DNA from 2 places in the Clostridium sp. FP1 genome. Region 1 is predicted to be linked to the other one. Evidence: a T-box and tRNA genes for the amino acid it is inferred to sense, from the RefSeq annotation. Region 1 holds a T-box; the other holds one or more tRNA genes.
What was found. The T-box of region 1 lies ahead of metG (methionine--tRNA ligase). A T-box ahead of a tRNA ligase gene usually reads a tRNA of that ligase, here a tRNA-Met.
Positions count from the first base shown of each region.

Region 1 (9,626 bases):
AAACCTCTTTCAGGAAGTGGAGCCCTAGGAGTATTTACTGACATCATAAAACAATATGGTGCAGATAGTTACATAGGACGGGTTTCATCTATAATAATGGGCTCAACGGAAACAATCTTTTATACCTTGACAGTATATTTTGGAGCAGTAAATATAAAAAAAATTAGACACACCTTATTGGCAGCTATACTAGCAGATATTACAGCAATTATAATGGCAGTTAACTTAGCCAAGTTTTTCTTTTAGTTGAATTTTAAAAAGTTAAACAATTACATAATAAGAAAACAGTTATAGGATATATTGTAAAAAAAGAGAAAGTATGATAACATAATAGGTATGTTAATTTGGTGAAAGATTGGTAAGCTAGAAAATATACCATAAGAGTAGATAACAATTAATAATTGTTATCTACTCTTATGGAATACAGGAGGGTTAAAATATGATTGAAATTACGAATGTAAACAAAAGTTACAATGGCAAGAATAAAGCTGTAGACAACATAAGTTTAACTATAAGAGATGGAGAAATATTTGGGTTTTTAGGTCCAAATGGAGCAGGTAAAACTACTACCATAAAGATGATTACAGGAATATTAAGTGCTGATAGCGGAAAAATCACTATTAATGGAATTGATATAGAAAAAAATGATTTAGAGGCTAAAAAACAATTTGGATTTGTACCAGATAATCCGGACATGTTTTTAAGGCTTAAAGGTATCGAATATTTAAATTTTATGGCTGATATTTATGATGTTCCAAGTATTGTTAGAAAAGAAAAGATTGAAGCCTTAGGAAATAGATTTGAAATGAGTAATGCATTAACGGACCAAATTCAAAGTTATTCTCACGGCATGAGACAAAAGATAATGATTATGGGCGCACTCCTTCATGAACCAGAAGTTTGGATTTTAGATGAACCAATGACTGGACTTGATCCTAAATCTTCCTATGTTTTAAAAGAAATGATGAAGGAACATGCAAATAAAAAGAAAAGCGTATTTTTCTCAACTCATGTTCTAGAAGTAGCTGAAAAACTATGTGATAGGGTTGCAGTAATAAACAAGGGGAAAATATTGTTCTGTGGAACTCTAGATGAACTAAGGGATCATTTTAAAGCAAGTGGGTCCCTAGAGAAAATCTTCTTGGAGATGACTGAAAATGAGTAAGTTTATAGCGCTAACTAAGGTGCTGTTAAAAACAGGAACTGGATCCTCTAGCAGTAAGAAAAATAAAAACAAGATTAAGGGGCTATTGCTTGGACTAATTTTAGTACTAGCATTCACACCGATGGCAATAGGGTTTGGAGAGTTCATATTTGCGGCCTATGATGGATTACATCAAATTGGTCAGGAAGCTGTTATATTGGGATTTGGACTATCTATTGTTAGTGTGGTTATTTTCTTCTTTGGTATATTTTATGCTATGAGCATATTTTACTTTTCTATGGATGTAGAAAATTTATTACCACTACCTTTTAAGCCTTGGCACATTATGGGAGCTAAATTTACTGTAGTATTAATTTATGAATACCTTACAGAAATTATATTTTTTGCGCCTACACTAATTGCTTACGGGATAAAGAGCGGTGGAGGGGTATTTTATTATATTTATGGAGTTATAATATTTTTACTATTGCCTATAGTACCACTAGTAATTGCCTCTGTAATTAATATGATTATAATGAGATTTACTAATATTGCAAAGAATAAGGACAGGTTTAGATTAGTAGGCGGACTTATAGCTATGGGCTTTGGTGTAGGAATCAACATATATATCCAGAAGTTTTCACAAGATTTAAGTGGAGCAGAAATTACTGAAATGTTCTCAAAGGGAAATAACTCCTTAGTTGAGTTGGCAACAAAAATGTTTCCAAGTACTAAGATAGCTGTAAATAGTCTGATTAATACTAACAATATTAAGGGTATTATAAATTTAATCCTATTTATAGCCATAACACTGGCTGCAGTAATGATATTTATAATATTAGGTCAAGCATTGTACTTTAAAGGGGTTATGGGAGTATCTGAAACATCTTCAAAGCGGAAGACACTTAGTAGTAAAGAACTTACAAATAATACAACACAAAATTCTTCCTTAAAGGTATATATATTAAAAGAATTAAAGATTTTATTTAGAACGCCAATTTATTTTATGAATTGTGTGCTTATGAATTTTTTATGGCCCATATTTTTACTTATACCAATTTTCGCTCAAAAGGGCGGTTCAGGTCAACTTAAGGAATTAACTGGTTTTTTACAAAATGGTAAAAGTACAGGTATAGTATTAGGTGTTTTTTTTGCATTTATGGTTTTTTCATCTTGTAGCAATTCAATCGCAACTACAGCAATATCAAGAGAAGGTAAAAATCTATTTATGTTAAAATATATACCTATGAAATATAAAGATCAGCTTATGGCAAAAGCATTATCGGCAGTAGTACTCGGAGTAGCTGGAATGCTTATGATAAGTATACTTGCTTTGATATTACTTAAATTGCCATTGGATTTAGTTTTATTAATGATTATAGTTGGTTTTTTAGGAATAATATTTACATCATTTATAGGAATATTTATTGATTTGAATTTTCCTAAACTTCAGTGGGATACAGAGCAGGAGGTAGTTAAGCGAAACTTTAATGTGATGATTAGTATGATTATTTGCATAGCTTTAGGCGGGCTTATGGTATTTATGATTATCAAGTTTGAACTAACTAAATGGATAGTATTTGTCTTAATAGTAGGTTTATATGGGGTTTTTGATTTACTGCTATATTATCTACTAGGTACAAAAGGAGTAAAAATGTTAAGAAAAATAGAATCATAAAATATTGATGCTCTAAGTATAATTTTATGGCTTTAGGATAAAATGTGTCAAGCATTTTTGAAAATGTCCTCAAATATTTAAAACATTAGCACCAGTTTTTCTGGTGCTTTTATTAATTTGGGTTACTTAATGAATGTTGCACAAAGTGGCTATAAGATTATTTAATTACTTTGAAATTTTCCTAAAATCTTTTCTAAATATCTTTTAGCCGTAGGCTTATAATTGGGGGTCCATTAAAGCTTAAAGGTCATTTTTGAAAATGTGTATGAATCCTTCTATTTATATTAGCGTAGCTAATGGATGAGAATCCATTTCTTTTTATTAATTTGATTTTATTATTTATGACTTCCATTGGTCAGTTTCTTAATCTATTATCAAAGTATATTTTGGGTTCACTTAATAAACCTTTGAAGATTGTCTTTTTCAAAGATCTAAAATGAACAGATTTTTAGTGTTTCTATGCTACATTATTGTTCCGGTGAGCCTGTTTCTTTAGATACCGCTCAAACGAATCTTGTTTCCAAGGGTGATTCATTGGTGGTATGTAGCGTTTGCTAGGTTGGGTATTGGGAACTGCTAAATCAAAGTTTTTGGAGGAGAGTTCATGTCCAGGTAATAAATCTAGCGCATAAACTTTCTCATCTACACACAAGAAAATCTCGCCATTAAATGATTGAATTACCGTTCCAACTGTTCCTTTGCGATAATGTACAGGATATCCATTGCAATCAACAGGCAAATAATAATTCTTTTTAAATTTGATACAACTTCCGTTATCCACCTTCCTACTGGTCAATACGGCAAGAGTTAAGTTGATTTTTTCAATATCTGGTTGCATTTCAAAGACAGATTTGATATTATCAACAGGTAATGCAAACTGAGCATTGAATTCTTTTATGTAGGAGTTTAAGAATTCGTTTGCTTGCTCAATTGTGTTTATACCACTTATCCGCATTTCCAAGGGGAGGCGTGATTGTAACGTCTGAAACATTCTTTCTACGCGTCCCTTGGCTTGTGGAACACTACTGGTTTTAATTTCAATACCTAATTGTTTGCATGCATAGCTAAATTGTGTAAATGTGTCCTCTTCAACTGAAGGGGAATTTTTTTGTTTATATTCAAAGACCGTACGCCTATCAGTGAATAACATGTAGGGAATACCATAGTTAGTAAGTACTTGGTGTAGTACATGATAGTACCCATTTAAAGTTTCTTGCGGATCGAAATAAGCACCCACAATAGCACCAGTAGCATCATCTACTGCGATATGCAACTGACTTTTATCGTTACCGAACCAAAGATGTACCGAAGCATCCATTTGAAGCATTTCGCCTGCATAAGCACATCTTGGACGTCTAGGATGTGCATCCTCGGCAGCAATTATGGAACTTTGAATTTTAGCAATTTCTTTTATAGAATTAGTTGCTTTTTGCAGTTCTTTTAATTCAGCCTTAATCCTTTTTCTTGTAGCACGCTTCGCCTTAGGGGACAGGATGAAATCTTGCATAAGGATAGAACGAATGGTGCTAGTAGAAACCGTTATATTCTCGTGCTTTTTTAGCAATTCGCAAAAATGGGTAATATTAGCTTCAGGGTATTTGGTGCAATATAAATCTAGGATTAACTGCTTGGTATTAGCATCAAGAGCATGTGCGGGCTTTCGCCCTCGATTACCATGAATAAAGAATTCCTTTCCACTTTCTTTATACCCCTTAATCATTCTGTTAATATGCCTAACCGAACAATTGAGAGCAATAGCTGCTCGCTTTTTATTGGCATCTGTTTCTATTAATTTTTTTATAGTAGAGTACTTATCCATTTCTTCCATAGTTAAATTCACCTTTCTTATTATCAGCACCTCATTTCTAGTCATGAGGTTTATTATACAATGTTTTCATATTTGGGACATAATCAAATGTGGTATAGTAAGACATTATCATAAACGGATCATATATAATTTTATGGCTTTAGGATAAAATGTTGACATAGTGATTTATTTGCAATATAATTACCATTAAACAAATGCAATGATGAGAAGAGTAATAAGCTTAAGTGTTAAAAGAGAGCTGAGATAGGTGAAAATCAGTAGCAGGTCAGCTTATGAACATGGTCTCTAAGCAGATTATCTGAATTTAATTATTAGGATAATACGGTTGCAACCGTTATATTGACAGGTGATGATGGTCACCAAATGAGATCTTTATAGTGATGTAAAGATGAATTAGAGTGGTAAAACGTTAATACGTCTCTAAACAGAAAGTTATTTCTGTTTAGGGACTTTTTTTATTTTCCGGGAACTTATAATATTTTAGGATTATTATAAGTTGAATAACATATTTATACATGTTTTTGTTTTCCTAAAAACTATAAATAATTTTAATTTGAGAGGTAGGAGAAAACTATGACTAAAAAAACTTATTACATTACTACACCAATTTATTATCCCTCAGCAAATCTACACATCGGGAATACCTATACAACGGTAGCTGCGGATGCAATTGCTAGATTTAAGAGGCTTATAGGCTATGATGTAATGTTCTTAGTAGGAACAGATGAGCATGGTCAAAAAATTCAAACAATAGCGGAGGAAAAAGGAGTTACTCCAAAAGCGTATGTAGATGAAATAGTGGCAGGCATACAAAATTTGTGGGAAATGATGGATATAAGCTATGATAAATTTATAAGAACTACAGACGATTATCATAAAAAGGCTGTTCAAAAACTGTTTAAGCAGTTATATGATCAAGGAGATATATACAAAGGTTCATATGAAGGATGGTACTGCACTCCTTGTGAATCATTTTGGACAGAAACCCAAGCAGTAGATGGAAAATGTCCTGATTGTGGAAGACCAGTAGAAAAGGCAAAGGAAGAAGCATATTTCTTCAAGATGTCAAAATATGCAGATAGACTTATAGCGTATATTGAATCTCATCCAGAGTTTATTCAACCAGAATCAAGAAAAAATGAAATGTTAAATAATTTCTTAAGACCAGGTCTCCAAGACTTATGCGTTTCAAGAACAACATTTAACTGGGGGATACCAGTGGAATTTGATCCAGGCCATGTTATATATGTGTGGGTAGATGCCTTGTCTAACTATATAACGGCTCTTGGATATAATGGAGAGGATAATTCACTTTATGAAAAATTCTGGCCAGCAGATGTACATTTAATAGGTAAGGATATACTAAGATTCCATACGATTTATTGGCCAATAATGCTCATGGCATTGGAGCTACCTCTTCCTAAACAAGTATTTGGTCATGGATGGCTTCTTGTTGATGGTGGAGTAAGAATGGCAAAATCTAGAGGGAATGTAGTAGATCCAGTAGTACTAGTTAATCATTTTGGAGTGGATGCGGTAAGGTATTATTTACTTCATGAAATACCATTTGGTTCTGATGGAATATTTACTAGTGAAATATTCATAAAGAAAACAAATTCGGACCTGGCTAATGATTTAGGAAATTTATTATCGAGAACTGTAACAATGATAGAAAAATATTTTGATGGAGTTATTCCAGTGCCTATTGATATAGCAGATGTTGATAATGAACTTATAGAAATAGCACTTGCAGCACCAGGAAAAGTAGAAAAAGCTATTGACGAACTTAAAATACCTGAAGCATTGGACCATGTTTGGGCACTTATTAGGCGAACTAACAAGTATATAGATGAAACAACTCCATGGATACTTGGAAAGGACGATAGTCAAAAGGGAAGACTAGGTACAGTATTGTACAATTTAGCAGAAACCTTAAGAATGACATCAGTGTTAATATCAGCATTTTTACCAACTACAAGTGGCAAAATAAATGTTCAACTAAATGTAGATAAAATCACATGGGATAGCTTATCATCATTCAATGGAACAAGTGCAGGAACAAAAGTTAATAAAGGTGAAGTAATGTTCCCAAGAATAGATGTGGAAGCTAAAATAGAAGAGCTTAATAAGCTTGTAGAAGAAACTAGGAAAGCAGCACAAAAACCTACTATGGAGCCAGTAAAAGAAGAAATTACAATAGAAGATTTTGAAAAAATAGATATGAGAGTTGTTAAGGTATTAGAATGCCTGCCAATGAAAAAATCTAAAAAACTTCTAAAGTTAAAAGTAGATTTAGGCGGAGAAATAAGGCAGGTAGTTTCAGGAATAGCTCAGAGCTATAAGCCAGAAGATCTAATTGGAAAGTATGTAGTACTCGTAGCTAATTTAAAGCCTGTTACACTTAGAGGTGAATTATCCCAGGGAATGATAATTGCAGCAGCAACCCAGGATGATAGCAAGCTATTTGCAGTATCAATACCAGGTGAACTGCCTACTGGAAGTACAGTAAGGTAATTCCAATAAAAAAGCATGAAGTGCTAGTAAATTAGGCTTCATGCTTTTATATTTAAAATAAAACAGTCTATTGAATTTTAAGAAGGTTAGATTTACAATAGTAATTGTGACTATTACAAAGTACTACAAAGAACTGCGAGGAGGAAAAATAATATGAAATTTCTTATTGGTTCCTTAGTTGGAGCTATTATCGGGTACATAACCAATTGGTTAGCTATAAAAATGTTGTTTAGACCACACAAAGAGCTTAAAATTGGTAAATTCAAAGTTCCATTTACTCCAGGTCTTATTCCAAAGGAAAAGTCTAGAATCGCTAAAAGTGTAGGTGAGAGTATAGGGCAGCATCTTTTGACAAAGGAGACAATTCTGAAGTCGTTATGCAGTGAAAATATGAATGAACAATTGGATTTTTGGGTGCAAAGTAAAATTGGTGCTATAGAAAATAGTGAGGTTACAGTAGAAAATGAGATAAAGGGCTTATTAGGCGATGAATTTTCTAATTTTATACAAAATACTAACAGGAATGTTTCTAAATTATTTATTGATTATATAAATGAAGAAGATGTTAAACAAGCTATTGGTAAATATGTAAAAGGACAAATAATATTAGAATTAGCTGCTAAACCAGAAGTGATTTGTCAAAGTGAATTATATAATTCAATAAAAAATAAAGTGTTAAATGCTGCCATTGAGTATAAAGATACAGAAAAATTTTATGGAGAAATACAAAATATATTAGAAGAAAAGGTAAATGGATTAAAGTTTTTAGATAAGAGCTTTGAGGAGGTTATACCTAAAGGCATAACAGATAATATAAAAGTATATGTTTATGGAAAAAGATATGATATTGCAATGGCAATAAAGAAAATAATTAAAGAAGAAAAGACTAAAAAGAAATTGAGACAAATTGTAGGAGAAACAATAGCAACTAAATTAAATCCCATGATAGCAATGTTTATGAATGCTGACAGTACTTATGAAAAAGTTGTTACGGGTATAAATGAATTCTTAGATGAAGATGAAAACCATAATGATATTGCATTAATGATTAATGATATAATCGATAAATTTTTGAAAAGTTCAGTTTCTAGCGTGTTTTCTGAATTTTCTAAAGAAGGAATTCATGATGGCATAGAGCCTTTAATCCATTTATTCACAACAGAGATTGTAGATGAAAAACTTATTAGAAATACCTTAGATAAGCTTGAGGATAAGTTTAACAATTATATATCTATTGAGGCGATGCTAGAAAAAACAGGAATAGATTATAAAAGTGAAATAGAAAAAATTATAAAGAGTCGAATAGAAGCTATGGCAGAAAGCAATTCTGTGAAAATAAAAATAGCAGAAATAGTTTCAGTAATGATTAATAGATTGCTAAATGTAGAGATGAAATCAATATTTGAAGGGGAAGGAGATAAATTATCTAAGTCTATTTCTATAGTAGTTAAAGAGCTATACAATAAATTTATAGAGAATAAGGCGGCTGACGTAATTGAAGTGTTAGATGTTGCTAAAATAGTTGAAGATAAAATTAATGAATTTGATGTAGATTTTTCAGAAAAAATCATACTGGATATTGCTAGTAAAGAGCTAAATGCTATAACTTGGCTTGGAGCACTACTAGGGGCAGTTATGGGGTTATTATCTCCTATATTGGGTTCACTTTAACGACATTTCAGAAGGAAAGTCTCCCACGGCTATAAGTGGGTAAATCTCCTTCTGAAGTCGTTAATATTGCAGCATCCAAGATGATGATTTAACGACATGAAAGGAAGGTGAAAACTGTAATTAAACTTTTGAAATTATTAGTTTAATGCAGTGTTTATTATGATATTTGATTCACATGCACATTATGATGATGAGGCTTTTAATGAAGATAGAGAAAATGTAATACTGGGATTAAAGGATAAAGGTGTAATAGGTGTTTTAAACTGTGGCGCATCACTGGAAGGCGCAAGAATGTCAGTAGAATTATCCAGTAAATATGATTTTATATATTCCGCAGTAGGAATACATCCTGAGCATGCAGACATTGTTAATGATGAAATTATTGATGAACTAAGAAATTTAGCGCAAAATCCAAAGGTTAGAGCTATAGGAGAAATAGGGTTAGATTATTATTATAAAGAAAATCCGCCTAGAGATATTCAAAAGGTGGCCTTTAAACTTCAAATGGAACTTGCGAGAGAACTTAAATTACCGGTAGTTATCCATGATAGGGATGCCCATAGTGATACTTTAGACATATTAAAACAATTTCCAGAGGTTATAGGCACCATTCATTGCTTTTCAGGAAGCGTTGAATTTGCGGAGGAATGTTTAAAACTCGGTTATTACATTGGATTTACTGGAGTTATAACCTTTAAAAATGCAAAAAAAATAGGTGAGGTTGCCAAAGTTGTTCCAATGGACAGGATACTAGTAGAAACGGATTGTCCATACATGTCACCAGAACCAAA
Region 1 is NZ_JAAMNJ020000001.1:218,335-227,960, forward strand. It holds gene G9F70_RS01025 (spore maturation protein) at 1-246, shown strand, start outside; gene G9F70_RS01030 (ABC transporter ATP-binding protein) at 440-1,165, shown strand; gene G9F70_RS01035 (putative ABC transporter permease subunit) at 1,158-2,822, shown strand; gene G9F70_RS01040 (ISNCY family transposase) at 3,280-4,650, opposite strand; T-box leader at 4,841-5,075, shown strand; gene metG (methionine--tRNA ligase) at 5,224-7,164, shown strand; gene G9F70_RS01050 (DUF445 family protein) at 7,318-8,835, shown strand; gene G9F70_RS01055 (TatD family hydrolase) at 8,995-9,626, shown strand, end outside.

Region 2 (9,626 bases), 4.7 Mb from region 1:
AGATATAGAAATTCTTGCTGCAGTCAGTTTTATAGATGCAGTTATTCAAAGTTTAAAATTAGATCCTATCGAGGGACTGAAAATTATAGATGCCTTTGATATAAAAAATCAAGTTTTAGATAAAAGAGTAGGACTTTTAATAACACAAGTTTACAATAAGTTTATAGCGTCTGAGGTTAAACTTGCCTTACTCGAGTATTACAAAGATGATATGGAAATTTGTTTTGTTAGGGCTGCAGGGATAAAGGGGCTAGAATGTACTAGGAAAATTAAATTATATGAGCTAGATAGGCAAGAAGACATTGACTACTTAACATCTATATATATCCCAAAAGAACTAGAAGCTACATTGGATTTCCAAGATCTAATCGATGTTATGAACACATTAAGGGGTGAAAATGGATGTGCATGGGATAAAGAGCAAACCCATGAATCTATGAAAAAATTTCTTATTGAAGAATGTTATGAAGTTTTGGAAGCCATCGATGAGAATGATGAGGATAAAATTATTGAGGAACTAGGAGATGTACTATTGCAGGTAGTTTTTCATGCGCAAATCGGAAAAGAGCAGGGGTATTTTAACATAAATGATATTATTAAAGGTGTTACCAGTAAAATGATAAACAGGCATCCTCATATTTTTAAAAATATACAAAATAAAAATTCTCAGCAAGTTTTAGAAACTTGGGAAAATATTAAAATTGAAGAAAAAGGCTTTAATAATTATACGGATACACTAAAGCATGTTCCGAAAAATTTACCAGGTTTAATGAGAGCATGTAAGGTTCAAGAAAAAGCATCGAAAATAGGGTTTGATTTTGACTCGGTTGAACCTGCCATGGAAAAAGTATTAGAAGAATTACAGGAAGTAAAAGATGTATATAAAGGCAAAAATAGGGCAAAAATACTAGAAGAAGTGGGAGATTTGGTATTTACGACTGTGAATGTTGCGAGATTACTTGACATAGACCCTGAATTTGCAGTAAATTATACTATAGATAAATTTATTAATCGCTTTGAGTACATAGAAGAAAATGCAAGTCATAGAAATTTAGATTTAAAGAATATGTCACTTGCGGAAATGGATGTTTTATGGAATGAATCTAAAAGCTAATAAATTTATTTAAAAATAAAATCTAGCACAAAAAGAAGGAATTTCTAAATCGGTGAAGAATATGCTATTTAATGGTGAAGAATACTCTATTTAATAGTGTACTCACTACTAAATAGTGTACTCAATAATAAGGAGGTAACAAAAGTGAATAAATCAGAATTAATAACAAGTATTGCAGAAAAGTCTAAGTTAACAAAAAAAGATGCAGAAGCAGCGTTAAAAGGAATTATAGAAAGTATTGAAGAAACATTAGAAAAAGGTGAAAAAGTTCAATTGGTTGGATTCGGAACTTTCGAAACACGCGCAAGAGCGGCTAGAATGGGTAGAAACCCAAGAACAAAGGAAGAAATCCAAATTTCAGCATCAACAGTTCCAGTATTTAAAGCTGGTAAAGAATTTAAAGATATAGTAAATAAATAATTTTACTATGATGTAAAAAACCTGGATGTATATCTGGGTTTTTTATTTTAATGACATTTCAGAAGGAAAGTTTTCCACGTCTATAAGTAGGGGGCACATACTACAACAAAAAGAAAACTTTAGTAGCAATCTAAATATCCTTCTGAAGTCATTAATTACAGCGCATCAGGAGAGGATTTTCTTTTACAAATGTTTATAATATTAAATAATATTAGAAAAGGAGAAGGACATATGAGACTCGATAAATATTTAAAAGTTTCTAGAATTATAAAGAGAAGGACTATAGCAAAAGAAGCTTGCGAAAGTGGCAGAGTATCTATAAATAATAAAGTTGCAAAAGCAGGTACTGTGGTAGCGGAAGGCGACACTATAGAGATTAAATTTGCAAATCAAATTTTAAAAGCTAAAATTATAAATATTGCAGAACATGTAACAAAGGACACTGCAAAAGAAATGTATGAAATAGTTTCAGGAACAGAAGACAAAGAATAAATCTTGCTAAATATAATTCTTAATTAAGCTTAATAAGCATATATATTTTATAGGAATATAAAGGTATGTGCTAATTGTGGATTGAAAGTATTAATTCTCAATTTTTATTATTAAAATTAATAAGGAGGATATTATGGAAGTAAAGAAAGAAGTAAAAATAGAAGATAAGCGAAGCAATTTATTGCTCGAAAACAGAAAAAAACTAACTATTAACGGAGTTATTGAGGTTATTAATTTTAATGAGAATCAAATATTATTAAATACAGATGTTGGAACAATGATAGTCAAAGGACAACAATTAAAAATGAATAAGTTGGATGTCCAAAATGGAGATGTAGTAATATCTGGTAAAGTGGATGCGTTTATATATACTAGCGACAAAAGCAAAGTTAAAAAAGATAGCATAATATCAAGATTGTTTAGGTAAAGAGTTATGATAATTTCTATGATAACCCAAATTAAACTTATAATTTTCGGTTTACTGTCTGGAATAGTAACTGGAGTACTTTTTGATATATATAGATTAATAAGAGGATTTGAAAAACCTAACAAGGTTCTGACAGTAATACAAGATTTACTATTTTGGACATTAACTTCTATAGTGGTTTTTATATTTTTGATGTATACTAATGAGGGCTACATAAACTTTTATGTGTATGTTTGCTTAATAATAGGAGCATACTTATATTTAAAACTCTTAAGTGGTGTTTTTATAAAGCTACAATATAAATTGTTAAAATTCAATGGGAAAGCAGTTAGAGTTGTATGGAATGTGATTTTATACCCGGTAGATTTATTGTTTTATAAGCTTAGAATAAAAAAAAACAATAAATTATAAAGAAATAGCTTGAAGAAATGTGAAATACAAATTAAAATAGATTTATGAAACTTAAAAAATACTCATTCCATTGAAAGGAAAAGGGTATGGGATATGAAAAAAAAATTTAGTATTAAGAGTGTCGTATTAGTTTTTGCTGTGGTATATGTATGTTATGTTATGATTAGCCAACAGGCAACAATGGCAAGACAAAAGAAAGAACTAGAAAAGTACAATGTTGAATTACAAAAGAAAAAAGATGAAAAAGAAACCTTGCAGGATGAAGTAAAGTTATCTAAAACTGACAAATATATAGAGAAACTGGCAAGAGAAATTTTAGGTCTTGTTAAAGAAGGTGAAACTCCTGTAATGGATAATAAAAACTAAATGCTATAATTATTGTTATGCTTATTATTAAATTAATATATAAAATAAAAAACATTATTTTGAGGAGGAACTTTTTAATATGACCTTAATGGCTGGAAGTATTGTAGAAGGTAAAGTAGTAAATATCACCAATTTTGGTGCATTCGTAGAAGTGGAGGGCAAAACAGGATTAGTGCATATATCTGAGGTTTCAGATACATTCGTTAAAAATGTTAATGATCATCTTAAAGAAAATGATATAGTAAAAGTTAAAGTAATTTCTGTAGATGATAATGGCAAGATAAGTTTATCCATAAAACAAGCTGGAGTACCTAAAAAATCTATTAAACCAATGGAGATAGACTGGGAAAAGGAAAAAAGCAAAGCAAATGCAAGTGGTTTTGAAGATATAATGACTAAATTCTTAAAAGATAGTGAAGAAAGATTTCAAGACGTTAAAAAGCACCAAGAAGGAAAAGGCAGAGGTTATAGTAAAAAAACTTCAAGTTATTAATAAAATTTTAGGAACTAAGTTTTTAGTTCCTATTTAAAAAAAACAAAAAGTTGTTGACAATAGTTTGTACATCATATATAATATAAAATGTTGCTACAAGGCAACACTTTGTATGTTAATAAGTTAGCTGGAGTGGCGGAACTGGCAGACGCACAGGACTTAAAATCCTGCGGTGGTTAAACACCGTACCGGTTCGATTCCGGTCTTCAGCACCAAATATCGCGGGATGGAGCAGTTGGTAGCTCGTCGGGCTCATAACCCGAAGGTCGCAGGTTCAAGTCCTGCTCCCGCAACCAAACATGGCGGAATAGCTCAGCTGGCTAGAGCATTCGGTTCATACCCGAAGGGTCGTAGGTTCAAGTCCTATTTCCGCTACCATTACCATTATAAATCTAAATTTGATTTATGAAAAACAGTTGACATGTTAAGCAGATAAGTGTATAGTTATAATTGTCTTACAATAACTTATATCAACACAAGAAATTAAAATTAACAAAATACAGGACTTATTATCCTGCAAGAGTTAAACGTGATATTGATTTGGTTTAGACTTTTAATACTAATATCGCGGGGTGGAGCAGTTGGTAGCTCGTCGGGCTCATAACCCGAAGGTCACAGGTTCAAGTCCTGTCCCCGCAACCAATAAATTTTAAATTACTGAATATATCAGTTAAATAAAATTTTATAATAACTATGCGAGCATGACAAGTATGCTAAAATCAAATAAGCTGGAGTGGCGGAACTGGCAGACGCACAGGACTTAAAATCCTGCGGTGGTTAAACACCGTACCGGTTCGATTCCGGTCTTCAGCACCAAATGTCGCGGGGTGGAGCAGTTGGTAGCTCGTCGGGCTCATAACCCGAAGGTCACAGGTTCAAGTCCTGTCCCCGCAACCAATGAATTTTAAATTACTGAATATGTCGGTTAAATAAAATTTCATAATGACTATGCGAGCATAACAAGTATGCTAAAATCAAATAAGCTGGAGTGGCGGAACTGGCAGACGCACAGGACTTAAAATCCTGCGGTGGTTAAACACCGTACCGGTTCAATTCCGGTCTTCAGCACCAAATATCGCGGGATGGAGCAGTTGGTAGCTCGTCGGGCTCATAACCCGAAGGTCGCAGGTTCAAGTCCTGCTCCCGCAACCAAACATGGCGGAATAGCTCAGCTGGCTAGAGCATTCGGTTCATACCCGAAGGGTCGTAGGTTCAAGTCCTATTTCCGCTACCATAACTCATAAGGAAACTTATGAGTTATTTTTTTATTTCATAAAAAAAACATAAAGCTAAATTTTAACGACATTTCAGAAGGAAAGTCTCCCATTTCTATAAGTGGGAGTTACAAGCTATAATAAATAGAAAACTTCAGTGGGAGTCTAAATCACCTTCTGAAGTCGTTAATATTGCAGCATCGCAGATGATGATTTAATATATCCGCAAGTAAAAACATATAAATATAATTTCCTCAAATAAATAATGGCATGAAGTGACAAGCTTCATTTAATATTTTAAAACCTGCTATATAAATATGGTAGGTTGTTTTATATTATAGGAGATTGTAAAATCTAATTGTAAAAATTATACAAATTAATGTCTCATGAAAAATGTATAAGCATCTCATCTTATGACAATTATTTCCAAAAGCCTTTGCTATAATGAAGTTCTAATTAACAAAGGTGGGTGATTTGTAAAATGCAATACGGTATTGATATATTTCCATACCAAAGACTTAAAAAGATAAAAGAGGAAGTACAAAAGAAAAATGAATTAAATATTAATTTAATTATTAGAGCAGTTGTTTATTTTACAGTAAGTTTATTAATAAGCAGGGTGCTACTTATTAATAATACGGCACCATTTGGTATAGCTTTTTTGATAGCGACAATATTTATTAATAATAAAAAAATTTCTATAATTACAGCTAGTGGTACATTTTTAGGATATATCACTTTATACAAGAGCATAGTAAATTTACCATTATATTTAGTATTAATAGTTACCATTGCTGTTTTAAGTAATATTTTTAATAAGATAAGAGTGAAAACTAGAGCTTTAGCTAGCATGTTTGCCATTATTATATTTGAATTGTTTATTTATAATTTTTTCATCATTAGGGTAAGTGGATTAATGGCTTTCTTAAACGCAATGTTTCTAGTCTTATGTATCTTTCCTTTATATTTTATTCTAGATTACAGTCTTTTATGCTTTAAGGAAATTAAAACAAAGCATATATTTTCAAACGAAGAAATAATAAGTATGTCAATTATAAGTTCACTAATTATAGCAGGAACTTGGGGACTCAGTGTTTTTAATATATCAATTACAAACGTTTTAGGTTTGGCTTTTGTTATAATAATAGCTTATATAAACGGAAGTGGAGCTGGTGCGGCATCTGGAGTTGCTATGGGTATTATTGTAGGAATGTCTTCTAAAAATATGATTATATTTATAGGAATGTATGGTATTTGTGGCTTAATAGCAGGTGTGTTTAAAGAAACTGGAAAGTGGCTAAGTGCAGCAGCTTATCTAGTAGCTTTTTCAATAATAAAAATATATTGTATTACAGGATCTGAGTTTATAATATTCGAGGCAATGCTTGCAGCGGTGATATTTTTGCTTATACCATTAAAAGTATACGCGGAATTATCTACAGAGTTTAACGCAGATAAAAAGAGGGAATATATTGAGCAAGGATATATAAATAAAATTAAAGATACATTTGTAGGAAGGTTAAATAATTTTTCTGATGTGCTTTCTAATATGTCCGATATATTAAATAATTTAGTGGATAATGAAAGATTGGCAATGAAGGGCAAAAGTAGTGCCTTAGTTGAAAATCTTGCAGATAGGGTGTGTAGTGATTGTAATATGAAGTCTATGTGTTGGAAAAGAGAGTTGCATTATACATACGCAGCATTTGAAGAATTAATCCAAAATTTTGAAAGAAAAAGCGACAGTGTACCAGAAGAAATTGAAAGAAAATGTATAAAGCGAACTGCTCTACTTAAAAATACAGAGGATATTGTTAATAAGCATATTATAAATGAAATGTGGAGAACAAGACTTAGTGAAGGTAGAGAGCTCTTAGCAAATCAGATTAGCAATATGGCGGATTCTGTTTCAGAAATCGTTGAAGATTTTAATTCTGAGATTCAAATAGATACTTCTATGGAAAAGCTTATTTGTAGAGCATTAGATAAAAATAGTATTAAGTACAATGAGCTTATGTGTTTAAATGACAAGACGGGAAGAATGAACATTAAATTTTCACTTGAGGCTTGTAGTGGAAGACAAATGTGTGTTAAGGAATTATTGCCTATTATAAATGGGGTCACTGGCAAGTGCATGTGCGTTAGTGATGAGGGTTGCAGTATAAATCCAAAGACTAATATGTGTAAGGTAACTATGGAAGAAACACCTAAGTTTCATGTTGTAACTAATGTGGCTAGGCAGTGTAAAGATGGTGAAAAGTTTAATGGAGATAGCTACAGCTTTGGGAAGCTAATGGATGGGAGTTATATGTCAATTATTAGTGATGGTATGGGATCTGGTCCTGAGGCAGGGAGAGAGAGTGAAGCTGCTGTTGAATTAATAGAAAAATTTACATCTGCAGGTTTTAGCAAAATCACAGCTATTAATACAGTAAATTCAATAATGACATTGAGATTCTCGCAGGAAGAAAAATTCTCCACTATAGATTTAAGTAGTATAGACTTATATACTGGAGAAATTGATTTCATGAAAGTGGGAGCTGTTGCAACTTTTTTAAAATCTGGTGATAGGTTAGAAATTATAAAATCAAAATCTCTTCCCATTGGTGTTTTAGACAAGGCTGATATAGACATACAACAAATGAGATTAAAAAATGGAGACATTATAGTTATGCTTAGTGATGGAGTATTAGATTATAATGATGAAAATGTAGGCAGAGTGGATTGGATAGTTGATTATTTGGGGAAAAATAATTGCAACAATCCAAAGGAATTAGCAGATGGGTTGTTAAGTGAAGCGAAAAAATTAAGTGGTAATAGAGTAAAAGATGATATGACGGTGCTTGTTTCAAAGATATATAGTTTGTATTAACGAAAAAAAATTCAAATTTTATATAATTTAAGGTAATATGTGAAAAAGTAAAGAAATGAAGAATGTGCTCTTTTATATTCTTCATTTTTTAATTTTTATAAAAATGTTTAAAAAACGAAAAATATATATTATTATATTATATAGTAATATGATATAGTAATATGAGACTAAAGATGTATAAACATAGTAAATTAATAAAATTTTTTAAAAAATTAAATTTGGGAAGTGAAAGTTTTGTGGCATAAGGTTATGAATTTTATAAAAGAAAATTCTATGTTTGATAAGGGCGATAAGGTTATAGTGGCGGTTTCTGGCGGTCCTGACTCCACATGCTTGCTCTATATTTTAAATGAACTTAAGGAAGAACTGGGGATTAAACTTTTTGGTGCGCATATAAACCATTGCCTTAGAGGCCTTGAAGCTGACAGTGATGAGGAATATGCAAAAAAAACTTGTGAAAGTTTGAATATAGAGTTTTATAGCAAAAAGGTGGATGTACATAGAATATCGGAAGAAAAAAGTATATCTTGTGAAATGGCAGGAAGAGAAGTAAGATATGAATTTTTTAGTGAACTTATGATAAAATTAACTGCAAGCAAAATTGCACTAGCACACAATGCTAATGATCAAGCTGAAACTATCTTAATGAGGATAATGCGGGGAACCGGTATTGAAGGTATGGTGGGTATCAAGCCTGTTCGCGACAAAATATATGTGCGGCCTATACTTCATCTTAGCAGAAGTGAGATAGAAAAATATTGTGATGATAATAATATCCAACCAAGAATAGATAAATCAAATTCCGAAAAAATTTATGCTAGAAATAAAGTTAGGCTAGATTTAATTCCTTATATTGAAGAAAATTTTAATAAGGATATAATTAATACAATAAATCGGTTATCTGATATCCTTAAAAAGGATAATGATTATTTAGAAAATATTTCTGAAAAAGAATATAAAAAACATTGTGTGATAGGTGACCAAATGGTTATAATAAATAAGAATGCTTTTCTAAAGCATGAAGCAATTTTAAGTAGGGTTATAAGACAATCGCTTCTCGCTGTGAATCATAATTTATATAACTTTGATAAAATCCATATATGGAACATAATAGAACTTCAAAAGCACGGCACAGGTAAAAGCATAATGCTGCCTCAGGATATAATAGTTGAAAACTGTTATGGGGATGTACATATACATATACATAAAAAAGTTACTGAAGTTAATAATAAAGAGTATTGTCTAAAGGTTAATGAGAAAAATTTCATTCAATCTTTAAATAGGGTAATAGAAATTGATGTTATATCTAAATTACAATTTACAGAGGGTAAAGAGAATGATTATATTATGTATTTCGACTATGATAAGATTGTGGAGCCAATAACATTAAGATATAGGAAACAGGGGGATAAATTCGTACCACTTGGTATGAAGGGTAATAAGAAATTAAAGGATTTATTTATGGATTTAAAAATCCACAAAGATAAGAGAAATGAAATCCCATTAATATGTTTTGGACCCCACATAGCTTGGGTAGTTGGATATAGAATTAGTGAAAAATTTAAGGTATCAAAAAATACTAAAAATATATTGCAGATTAGAATTGGAAGCGAGGAATAATAATGAACAATGATATTAAAGAGGTATTGTACAATGAAGATGAATTAAGAGATAAAGTCAGACAAATGGGTGCAAAGATAAGTAAAGATTATTCTGGAAGAGATCTTATACTTATTGGTATTTTAAAGGGATCCGTTATATTTATGTCAGATTTAGTAAAACAAATTACAATTCCATGTAAAATGGATTTTATGGCA
Region 2 is NZ_JAAMNJ020000001.1:4,895,029-4,904,654, reverse strand. It holds gene mazG (nucleoside triphosphate pyrophosphohydrolase) at 1-1,114, shown strand, start outside; gene G9F70_RS23345 (HU family DNA-binding protein) at 1,259-1,534, shown strand; gene G9F70_RS23340 (RNA-binding S4 domain-containing protein) at 1,766-2,026, shown strand; gene yabP (sporulation protein YabP) at 2,160-2,453, shown strand; gene yabQ (spore cortex biosynthesis protein YabQ) at 2,460-2,864, shown strand; gene G9F70_RS23325 (FtsB family cell division protein) at 2,958-3,230, shown strand; gene G9F70_RS23320 (S1 domain-containing RNA-binding protein) at 3,310-3,723, shown strand; tRNA gene G9F70_RS23315 (tRNA-Leu) at 3,850-3,938, shown strand; tRNA gene G9F70_RS23310 (tRNA-Met) at 3,944-4,019, shown strand; tRNA gene G9F70_RS23305 (tRNA-Met) at 4,025-4,101, shown strand; tRNA gene G9F70_RS23300 (tRNA-Met) at 4,290-4,365, shown strand; tRNA gene G9F70_RS23295 (tRNA-Leu) at 4,451-4,539, shown strand; tRNA gene G9F70_RS23290 (tRNA-Met) at 4,545-4,620, shown strand; tRNA gene G9F70_RS23285 (tRNA-Leu) at 4,706-4,794, shown strand; tRNA gene G9F70_RS23280 (tRNA-Met) at 4,800-4,875, shown strand; tRNA gene G9F70_RS23275 (tRNA-Met) at 4,881-4,957, shown strand; gene spoIIE (stage II sporulation protein E) at 5,419-7,809, shown strand; gene tilS (tRNA lysidine(34) synthetase TilS) at 8,059-9,429, shown strand; gene hpt (hypoxanthine phosphoribosyltransferase) at 9,432-9,626, shown strand, end outside.
Region 2: it encodes a tRNA-Met, which carries the amino acid that the T-box ahead of metG (methionine--tRNA ligase) is inferred to sense. The anticodon was not compared.